2 regions of the Lysinibacillus sp. FSL W8-0992 genome follow, and region 2 is predicted to be linked to the other one. Evidence: a T-box and tRNA genes for the amino acid it is inferred to sense, from the RefSeq annotation. Region 2 holds a T-box; the other holds one or more tRNA genes.
What was found. A T-box is a leader RNA that pairs with one kind of tRNA and senses whether it is charged. The one in region 2 lies ahead of leuS (leucine--tRNA ligase), so its partner is inferred to be a tRNA-Leu.
Positions count from the first base shown of each region.

Region 1 (5,174 bases), 1.4 Mb from region 2:
CTATTTATTAGCCGCAGTAGGTCCTATTTTATTTGGTTACTTACATGATTTATTTGGCGGCTGGGATACAGCTGGATGGCTATTTGTTGTCGTTGCGGCATTACTATTCTTCTGTTCGTTTAGAGCTTCTAGAAATGAATATATAAATTAAAAAAGGCAGCTCATCATACTATGAGCTGCCTCTTTACATTTAGTAATGCGGTTTCTGATAAAAATAATTTGGTGTATTATAAACATTGACATAAGGCTTATGAAAAATATGTGTCGTTGCAGGAGATAACGGTGGAATCAACCAAGTCCAGTTGCCTGTTAAGTCACGGCCTGCCTTCTGCTCAGCCTCTTCAAATAGCTTAAATTGCTGTGCAGCAGTATGATGATCGACTATACTTACACCATCTTCTTTAAAGGAATGCAGAACAGCAATATTTAATTCAACTAATGCACGATCACGCCAAAGCGATGCCTGCTTTGTTGTATCGAGACCAAAAATTTCAGCGATCTTCGGTAACATATCATAACGATCATGATCAGCTAAATTGCGTGCCCCAATTTCTGTTCCCATATACCAACCATTAAAAGGAGCTGCCTGAAAATCAATACCTGCCATTTGAAAGCGCATGCTTGAAATAATCGGCACTGCATACCATTTCAACGCTAGTTTCCCCACCTGCGGATGCTCAGGATGGCGAATTGCAACTTCCAATACATCTTCACGTGGAATTGTAAATAATTGAGGTTTACGGTTATCCACCTGTATAACGAGTGGTAGTACATCAAATGCTGTTCCTTCACCCTGCCAACCTAGTGATTCGCATACTTTTGTAAATGGCACAGAATGTGGATCACCAACGATACCAGCTTCCGTCTCATAGCCTGCGTAACGTATAAGCTGATGATTCCAAATCTTTACTCTTCCAGATGCAAATACCGTTATCGTTGGACGAATTTTACCGCCATTTGTTGCAAACCGAATATGATGTAGCAACTTCTCAAATATGCCTTGCTCATATAAAACATCGCGTGCATCCTCAACATGCAGTGAGTGCCAAAATAATCTTCCGATACATTTATTACTATTACGCCAGGCTACTCGTGCACCAAAAGTAAGCTCCTCTGTTGAAGGAATATATACTCCCTCTTTTTCAACTTGCTGTAATCTATTTGTTAGCCATTGTGCAGACTCATTTTGTTCCATTTGATAAAGTGTTAAAAAACGTTGTATCTCTTGTAGTTTCATGTCGTTTTCCTCCATCTAACCTCATATTAGATGAATAGAAATAAATTCACCACGAAAAAATCCATCAGAAAACATACATCTTTTATATATGAAATACTTTGTTCAAATTTATACCGACAGTCGAAAATTCTTCATCAAAATTTTATAAGAACTAAGTAAATAACTCGAAAAAATACAAAGAAAAAGCATGTAGCAACACTATGCTACATGCTTTACTAGATGACCCCTACGGGATTCGAACCCGTGTTACCGCCGTGAAAGGGCGGTGTCTTAACCGCTTGACCAAGGGGCCATGGCTCCGAAGGCAGGACTCGAACCTGCGACAACCTGATTAACAGTCAGGTGCTACTACCAACTGAGCTACTTCGGAATAATTTCTATATGGGCCTAAATGGACTCGAACCATCGACCTCACGCTTATCAGGCGTGCGCTCTAACCAGCTGAGCTATAGGCCCTCTTTGGAGCGGGTGATGAGAATCGAACTCACGACATCAGCTTGGAAGGCTGAGGTTTTACCATTAAACTACACCCGCAAAAAAAGATGGGTCAGGACGGAATCGAACCGCCGACACTTAGAGCTTCAATCTAATGCTCTACCAACTGAGCTACTGACCCGAATAAAGAAAATGGAGGAGGTAGAGGGATTCGAACCCCCGCGCGGTGTTACCCGCCTGTCGGTTTTCAAGACCGATCCCTTCAGCCAGACTTGGGTATACCTCCGGAAATAAATATGGTGGAGCCTAGCGGGATCGAACCGCTGACCTCCTGCGTGCAAGGCAGGCGCTCTCCCAGCTGAGCTAAGGCCCCAATTTTAAAAGATGATCGGAATGACAGGATTCGAACCTACGACCCCTTGGTCCCAAACCAAGTGCTCTACCAAGCTGAGCTACATTCCGTTACTGTCTATCTTATCTTTTTATGGCGCGCCCGGCAGGAGTCGAACCCACAACCTTCTGATCCGTAGTCAGACGCTCTATCCAATTGAGCTACGGGCGCTTAATATTAAAAAAATGGTGCCGAGGGCCGGAATCGAACCGGCACGGTAGTCACCTACCGCAGGATTTTAAGTCCTGTGCGTCTGCCAGTTCCGCCACCCCGGCACATTTGGAGCGGAAGACGAGGTTCGAACTCGCGACCCCCACCTTGGCAAGGTGGTGTTCTACCACTGAACTACTTCCGCATGTGCATAAGATTATTTATCCTGGCAATTATGTAATTAAAATAAATGATGCGGGTGAAGGGAGTCGAACCCCCACGCCTTGCGGCGCTAGATCCTAAGTCTAGTGCGTCTGCCAATTCCGCCACACCCGCAAATATGATGAGCCATGAAGGACTCGAACCTTCGACCCTCTGATTAAAAGTCAGATGCTCTACCAACTGAGCTAATGGCTCATATTATGAATAAAAAATGGCTGGGGTACCTGGATTCGAACCAGGGCATGACGGAATCAAAATCCGTTGCCTTACCGCTTGGCTATACCCCAATATTATTATATGGGGCGACTGATGGGAATCGAACCCACGAATGCCGGAACCACAATCCGGTGCGTTAACCACTTCGCCACAACCGCCATATGAACTATAACAGTAGTTTAATCTAAAAAAAATTGGCAGGGGCAGTAGGAATCGAACCCACACCAAAGGTTTTGGAGACCTCTATTCTACCGTTGAACTATGCCCCTATTAAATAAAACTGGTGGAGGGGGACGGATTCGAACCGCCGAACCCTAAGGAGCGGATTTACAGTCCGCCGCGTTTAGCCACTTCGCTACCCCTCCAAGGGCTGGTGCCGGCGATAGGAGTCGAACCCACGACCTACTGATTACAAGTCAGTTGCTCTACCAACTGAGCTACACCGGCAAATAAAGACGGTCCCGACCGGGATCGAACCGGCGATCTCCTGCGTGACAGGCAGGCATGTTAACCGCTACACCACGGGACCATAATTTGGTTGCGGGGACAGGATTTGAACCTGTGACCTTCGGGTTATGAGCCCGACGAGCTACCACTGCTCCACCCCGCGACAATATTACTTTAAGTTTATAAAATGGTGGAGGATGACGGGCTCGAACCGCCGACCCTCTGCTTGTAAGGCAGATGCTCTCCCAGCTGAGCTAATCCTCCACGTAAAAAAACAAGCGAAGCGACGTCCTACTCTCACAGGGGGAAGCCCCCAACTACCATCGGCGCTAAAGAGCTTAACTTCCGTGTTCGGTATGGGAACGGGTGTGACCTCTTTGCCATCATCACTTCACTTATTCAGTTGAAAGAACTTATTCTCTCAAAACTGGATAAACGTTTCATTGAATGTTTCAAACTTTTTTGGTTAAGTCCTCGATCGATTAGTATTCGTCAGCTCCATGTGTCACCACACTTCCACCTCGAACCTATCTACCTCATCGTCTTTGAGGGATCTTACTTACTTGCGTAATGGGAAATCTCATCTTGAGGGGGGCTTCATGCTTAGATGCTTTCAGCACTTATCCCGTCCACACATAGCTACCCAGCGATGCCTTTGGCAAGACAACTGGTACACCAGCGGTGTGTCCATCCCGGTCCTCTCGTACTAAGGACAGCTCCTCTCAAATTTCCTACGCCCACGACGGATAGGGACCGAACTGTCTCACGACGTTCTGAACCCAGCTCGCGTACCGCTTTAATGGGCGAACAGCCCAACCCTTGGGACCGACTACAGCCCCAGGATGCGATGAGCCGACATCGAGGTGCCAAACCTCCCCGTCGATGTGGACTCTTGGGGGAGATAAGCCTGTTATCCCCGGGGTAGCTTTTATCCGTTGAGCGATGGCCCTTCCATGCGGAACCACCGGATCACTAAGCCCGTCTTTCGACCCTGCTCGACTTGTAGGTCTCGCAGTCAAGCTCCCTTGTGCCTTTACACTCTACGAATGATTTCCAACCATTCTGAGGGAACCTTTGGGCGCCTCCGTTACCTTTTAGGAGGCGACCGCCCCAGTCAAACTGTCCGCCTGACACTGTCTCCTGCCCCGCTAAGGGGCATGGGTTAGAATTTCAATACAACCAGGGTAGTATCCCACCGACGCCTCCTTCGAAGCTGGCGCTCCGAGATCTCTGGCTCCTACCTATCCTGTACAAGTTGTACCAAAATTCAATATCAGGCTACAGTAAAGCTCCACGGGGTCTTTCCGTCCTGTCGCGGGTAACCTGCATCTTCACAGGTACTATAATTTCACCGAGTCTCTCGTTGAGACAGTGCCCAGATCGTTACGCCTTTCGTGCGGGTCGGAACTTACCCGACAAGGAATTTCGCTACCTTAGGACCGTTATAGTTACGGCCGCCGTTTACTGGGGCTTCAATTCGCAGCTTCGCTTGCGCTAACCACTCCTCTTAACCTTCCAGCACCGGGCAGGCGTCAGCCCCTATACGTCACCTTACGGTTTTGCAGAGACCTGTGTTTTTGCTAAACAGTCGCCTGGGCCTATTCACTGCGGCTCTCGTGCGCTTGCACGCTCAAGAGCACCCCTTCTCCCGAAGTTACGGGGTCATTTTGCCGAGTTCCTTAACGAGAGTTCTCTCGCACACCTTAGGATTCTCTCCTCGACTACCTGTGTCGGTTTGCGGTACGGGCACCTCTCACCTCGATAGAGGCTTTTCTTGGCAGTGTGAAATCAGGAACTTCGTCCATACGGACTCGCCATCACAGCTCAACGTTATAGTGTGCGGATTTGCCTACACACACGCCTTACTGCTTGGACGCGCACAACCAACGGCGCGCTTACCCTATCCTACTGCGTCCCCCCATTTCTCAAACGGTGAGGAGGTGGTACAGGAATATCAACCTGTTGTCCATCGCCTACGCCTATCGGCCTCGGCTTAGGTCCCGACTAACCCTGAGCGGACGAGCCTTCCTCAGGAAACCTTAGTCATACGGTGGACGGGATTCTCACCCGTCTTTC
Region 1 is NZ_JBBOZQ010000001.1:496,722-501,895, forward strand. Features, by position in the region: gene NSQ74_RS02290 (CynX/NimT family MFS transporter) at 1-151, shown strand, start outside; gene NSQ74_RS02295 (nitric oxide synthase oxygenase) at 191-1,237, opposite strand; tRNA gene NSQ74_RS02300 (tRNA-Glu) at 1,458-1,529, opposite strand; tRNA gene NSQ74_RS02305 (tRNA-Asn) at 1,531-1,607, opposite strand; tRNA gene NSQ74_RS02310 (tRNA-Ile) at 1,620-1,693, opposite strand; tRNA gene NSQ74_RS02315 (tRNA-Gly) at 1,698-1,771, opposite strand; tRNA gene NSQ74_RS02320 (tRNA-Phe) at 1,781-1,853, opposite strand; tRNA gene NSQ74_RS02325 (tRNA-Ser) at 1,866-1,958, opposite strand; tRNA gene NSQ74_RS02330 (tRNA-Ala) at 1,970-2,045, opposite strand; tRNA gene NSQ74_RS02335 (tRNA-Pro) at 2,061-2,134, opposite strand; tRNA gene NSQ74_RS02340 (tRNA-Arg) at 2,158-2,234, opposite strand; tRNA gene NSQ74_RS02345 (tRNA-Leu) at 2,250-2,338, opposite strand; tRNA gene NSQ74_RS02350 (tRNA-Gly) at 2,344-2,418, opposite strand; tRNA gene NSQ74_RS02355 (tRNA-Leu) at 2,468-2,549, opposite strand; tRNA gene NSQ74_RS02360 (tRNA-Lys) at 2,558-2,630, opposite strand; tRNA gene NSQ74_RS02365 (tRNA-Gln) at 2,648-2,722, opposite strand; tRNA gene NSQ74_RS02370 (tRNA-His) at 2,734-2,809, opposite strand; tRNA gene NSQ74_RS02375 (tRNA-Trp) at 2,847-2,920, opposite strand; tRNA gene NSQ74_RS02380 (tRNA-Tyr) at 2,933-3,016, opposite strand; tRNA gene NSQ74_RS02385 (tRNA-Thr) at 3,023-3,098, opposite strand; tRNA gene NSQ74_RS02390 (tRNA-Asp) at 3,108-3,180, opposite strand; tRNA gene NSQ74_RS02395 (tRNA-Met) at 3,187-3,261, opposite strand; tRNA gene NSQ74_RS02400 (tRNA-Val) at 3,287-3,362, opposite strand; rRNA gene rrf (5S ribosomal RNA) at 3,377-3,492, opposite strand; rRNA gene NSQ74_RS02410 (23S ribosomal RNA) at 3,561-5,174, opposite strand, start outside.
Region 1: it has a tRNA-Leu gene. The T-box ahead of leuS (leucine--tRNA ligase) is inferred to sense a tRNA for this amino acid. The anticodon was not compared.

Region 2 (5,174 bases):
TCCTTTAGCGATGTCTTTTGCAATTGCATCAGGTGTAAAACCAGAATACGGCATTTATACAGCGTGTATTGCAGGCATACTAATTTCACTTTTTGGTGGTTCAAAATATCAAATTGGTGGTCCTACTGGTGCTTTTGTGCCCATTCTATTAGGAATTGTCTTATCATACGGCTATGAAAATCTATTGATTGCGGGGTTAATGGCGGGTGTCTTGCTATGCTTAATGGGCATTTTCAAGCTGGGCTCCCTAATAAAATTTATTCCGCGTCCTGTAACGATAGGGTTTACTGCGGGTATTGCGGTCATTATTTTTACGGGGCAAATAGCCAATTTTTTAGGTCTGACAAATATTACACGGCATGAATATTTTATCGCTAATATGAAAGAGCTCTTTGTGCATATTGGTACAACAAATTATTATAGTATTTTTATCGCAATCATTTGTCTTGTAATAATATTAGTGACACCTAAAGTTTTTCCAAAAGTACCTGGCGCATTGGTAGGTATTGTTGTTTCTACACTTGTTGCTAGCTTCTTTTTTTCAGGACAAGTTGCAACAATTGCTACAGCTTACGGCCAAATTCCAAATACTTTACCGGCGTTTTCAATACCTGAAATTACCTTTGAACGAATGCAATTATTAATTGGGCCTGCATTTGTCATTGCTATGTTGGGAGGAATTGAATCTCTTTTATCAGCGGTAGTTGCTGACGGAATGACAAATAGTAAGCATAATAGTAATCGTGAGCTAGTAGGGCAAGGCATAGCGAACATCGTAACACCTTTATTTGGAGGGATTCCTGCTACAGGGGCAATCGCGCGTACTGCAACAAATATAAAAACGGGTGCGGCATCCCCAATGTCAGGTATTATTCATGGTGTTTTTGTATTAGTCACGTTATTGTTGTTAGCGCCCTTTGCTTCTCATATTCCGTTAGCTAGTATGGCACCGGTGTTGATGGTCGTAGCGTGGAATATGAGTGAACGAAAGCATTTCGCCCATATTGTGAAAGCGAAATCAGGAGATTCACTTGTTTTAATGATTACGTTTTTACTTACGGTTTTCGCTAGCTTAACGATAGCTGTAGAAGTAGGGCTTGGTTTGGCGATTGTATTATTTGTTAAACGAATGAGTGAGAAGTTGGTTGTAGATAAGGTTTTACCAGACCATACAAAAAATAATGGCAAGGTACAGCCGCATGTTGTCAATCAAAAGCATGACTGCCCACAAATTAGTATTTATTCAATTGAGGGGCCGCTATTTTTTGGTGCAGCACAAACCTTTGAGCAGACATTACAACATTCAATGAACGACCATCCAAGAGTTTTAATTTTGCGTATGAGTAAAGTGCCTTTTATGGATTCTACGGGAGAGTCTTATTTTAGCAATATCGTGCAAAACTTCACAACACAAGGTGGCATCGTTTTAGTAACGGGTGTCTCTAAAGATTTAAAAGTGGCACTGCTTCGTAATGGTTTATACGATCAAATTGGAGAAGATAATTTCTATGAACATACAGGAGATGCTATTAACAGGGCATTAAAGGATTTAGATATGAACAAATGCATCGGCTGCAAACATTTTGCCTTCCACGAATGCGTGGACTTTTCCTCAGGTGACCCTCGAGTGACAGGCACAGAAAAGATTCTGACAATTGAAGCTGGGTTAAATAAAAGCTCCACATGATGAATTATCGTGTGGAGCCTTTTTCAGTTTGTACTGCATTAGCAATTACTCGCTTTGCTGTACTTCGCAATATTGACAATAGGATGGAGGATGAAACTGTGAGGTTTGAAGTAAACAATTTTTGAGAATACTCGTATTAAGAAATGGGTAATCTGGTGATGTATTATGCTTATAAAGATGATAGGAGCTATATGGATAATCTTCCATGTTCGCAACAATAGGTGGAGCTGTTGATATAGGATTGCGATGGATATAGCGACTAACACTTAGCATATCTAGTTGTGAGGGAACAAGATCTGCAAAATAGCGACTCTCATACAGATGACCGCAATATTGATATTTCTTTTTAAAGTAATTACTGTAGCGCCAATTGATGACCGCCATCAATTTCCCTAGTGGAACTTCAGGTGACTGAATTAGAAGATGATAGTGGTTAGACATAATGCAATAAGCAACAATGCTAAAAGTGTATTTTTGATAAGCATATTGCAGTACACGAAAAAAAGCATCGTAATCAGCAACATTCAAAAAAATAGGTTGACGATTGTTGCCACGCATTACTACATGATGATAATGATGTGGAGACCAAAGTCGTTTTTTTCTTGGCACACGATACTTCCTCCTTTTTCGTTTTCTATAGCATAAAAATGAATGAAAATAACGTCAAATATAGGAAAGTATCAGAAGCAACTAATAATTTTATTTTTATCAAGGAAAAAGGTTGAAATATCACGAATCTATCCAAAAATCATGGGAAATAATTTTTTTCGCTAATTGTGTGTGAATTGTGTGCGTGCCTGGCACCGATAAAAAGAGGCTTGTGCTTTTTAGGACTTTCCATTAGAATAAATGCAATACATGTAAAGACATTGATGAGGAATAGTAAATTTGTGGTTCTTTTTAGAGAGCTAGCGGTTGGTGGAAGCTAGTAGGGATGCAAATTGAACTCGCCTGCTGAGTCTGCGTACATAAGTGTTATGTGTGCCGTCATTTCCGCGTTAAGGAAGCTTGAGCCGAGTGTAATCACTAATTTGGGTGGTACCGCGGGAGATAAGAATGCTCTCGTCCCTTCTGACAAAGGAAGGGGCGAGTTTTTTTATTTTTTAAATATTTTGTCAATTCTTACGATAAGTGGTATTGAACATATATAAGGAGGAAATATTATGAGCTTTAATCATCAACAAGTTGAAAAAAAGTGGCAGCAATATTGGGATGTCAACAAAACATTCAAAACAGAAAATGAAACGGATAAACCGAAATTTTATGCACTTGATATGTTCCCATATCCATCAGGAGCGGGACTTCACGTAGGGCATCCTGAAGGGTATACAGCAACAGATATCCTTTCACGTTTCAAACGTATGCAGGGCTTTAATGTTTTACATCCAATGGGATGGGATGCATTCGGTTTACCTGCAGAGCAATATGCATTAGATACAGGGAATGACCCAGCAGAATTTACGGCAAAAAATATTGCAACATTTAAGCGTCAAATTCAAGAGCTAGGATTTAGCTATGATTGGGATCGTGAAATTAACACAACAGATCCTGAATACTATAAATGGACACAATGGATATTCATTCAATTATATAAAAAAGGCTTAGCGTATGTAGATGAAGTGGCTGTAAACTGGTGCCCAGCATTAGGTACAGTGCTTGCCAATGAAGAAGTCATTGATGGAAAATCTGAGCGCGGAGGACATCCGGTAGAACGTCGCCCAATGAAACAATGGATGCTGAAAATTACTGCCTATGCGGATCGTCTAATTGATGATTTAGAAGAAGTTGATTGGCCAGAATCGATTAAAGATATGCAACGTAACTGGATTGGACGCTCTGAAGGTGCTGAAGTAACATTTGGCATTGAAGGAACAGATAAAAACTTTACGGTATTTACTACACGCCCTGATACGTTATTCGGTGCTACTTATACAGTACTTGCACCTGAGCATAAACTAGTAGCTGAAATTACAACAGCTGAACAACAAGCTGCTGTAGAAGCGTATCTTGAAAAGGTAAAAATGAAATCGGATTTAGAGCGTACTGATTTAGCTAAAGAAAAAACAGGTGTATTTACTGGCGCTTATGCAGTGAATCCTATTAACGGTAAAAAAGTGCCGATTTGGATTGCTGATTATGTGTTAGCTACGTATGGCACTGGTGCTATTATGGCGGTTCCTGCTCACGACGAACGTGATTATGAATTTGCCAAAGAGTTCGGCTTAGACATCGTAGCTGTGCTTGAAGGTGGAGACATCGACAAAGAAGCATTTACAGGTGACGGTCAGCACATTAACTCTGACTTCCTTGACGGCTTAAATAAAGCAGATGGTATTGCTAAAGCGATTGAATGGTTAGAAGAAAAAGGTGTAGGTGAGAAAAAAGTATCTTATCGTCTTCGTGACTGGTTATTCTCTCGTCAACGTTATTGGGGAGAGCCAATTCCAATGATTCATTGGGAAGATGGCACAACAACTCCAGTTCCAGAAGCAGAATTACCTTTAATGCTTCCGAAAACAGATAATATTCGTCCATCAGGAACAGGAGAATCTCCATTAGCTAATATTACAGATTGGGTAAATGTTGTAGATCCTGAAACAGGTATGAAGGGTCGCCGTGAAACAAATACAATGCCTCAATGGGCAGGTTCAAGCTGGTACTTCTTACGTTATATTGATCCGAACAATACGGAAGCGATTGCTGACCCAGAGTTACTAAAACGTTGGTTACCAGTCGATATTTATATCGGAGGAGCAGAGCATGCAGTATTGCACTTACTATACGCACGCTTCTGGCACAAAGTACTATATGATCTAGGTGTTGTTCACACGAAAGAGCCATTCCAAAAATTATTTAACCAAGGCATGATTCTTGGTGAAGGTAATGAAAAAATGTCTAAATCAAAAGGCAATGTCGTGAACCCAGATGAGATTATTGAGTCTCACGGTGCAGATACACTACGCCTTTATGAAATGTTCATGGGTCCATTAGAAGCATCAGTTGCATGGTCTACTAATGGCTTAGATGGTGCTCGTCGTTTCCTAGACCGTATTTGGCGTTTATTTGTCAGTGAGGAAGATGGTACATTATCAGCGAAGGTTCAAACTTCAGACGATAAATTCCTAGAAAAGTCATATCACCAAACAGTGAAAAAAGTGACAGAAGACTACGAAGGTATTCGTTTCAATACAGCCATTTCACAAATGATGGTATTCATTAATGATTGCTACAAAGCAGAAGTTATTCCAACGGCTTACGCTGAAGGGTTTGTGAAAATGCTAGCACCAATTGCACCACATGTCGCAGAGGAGCTATGGCAGCTGTTAGGTCATGAAGAAACATTGTCTTACGAGCAATGGCCAGCATACGATGCGTCTAAACTAGTAGACGATGAAGTAGAAGTTGCTGTTCAAGTGGCTGGTAAAGTACGTGCAAAAATCATCGTTGCAAAAGATGCTTCAAAAGAAGAAATCGAAAAAGTAGCATT
Region 2 is NZ_JBBOZQ010000001.1:1,914,952-1,920,125, forward strand. Features, by position in the region: gene NSQ74_RS09565 (SulP family inorganic anion transporter) at 1-1,687, shown strand, start outside; gene NSQ74_RS09570 (transposase) at 1,733-2,296, opposite strand; T-box leader at 2,548-2,760, shown strand; gene leuS (leucine--tRNA ligase) at 2,851-5,174, shown strand, end outside.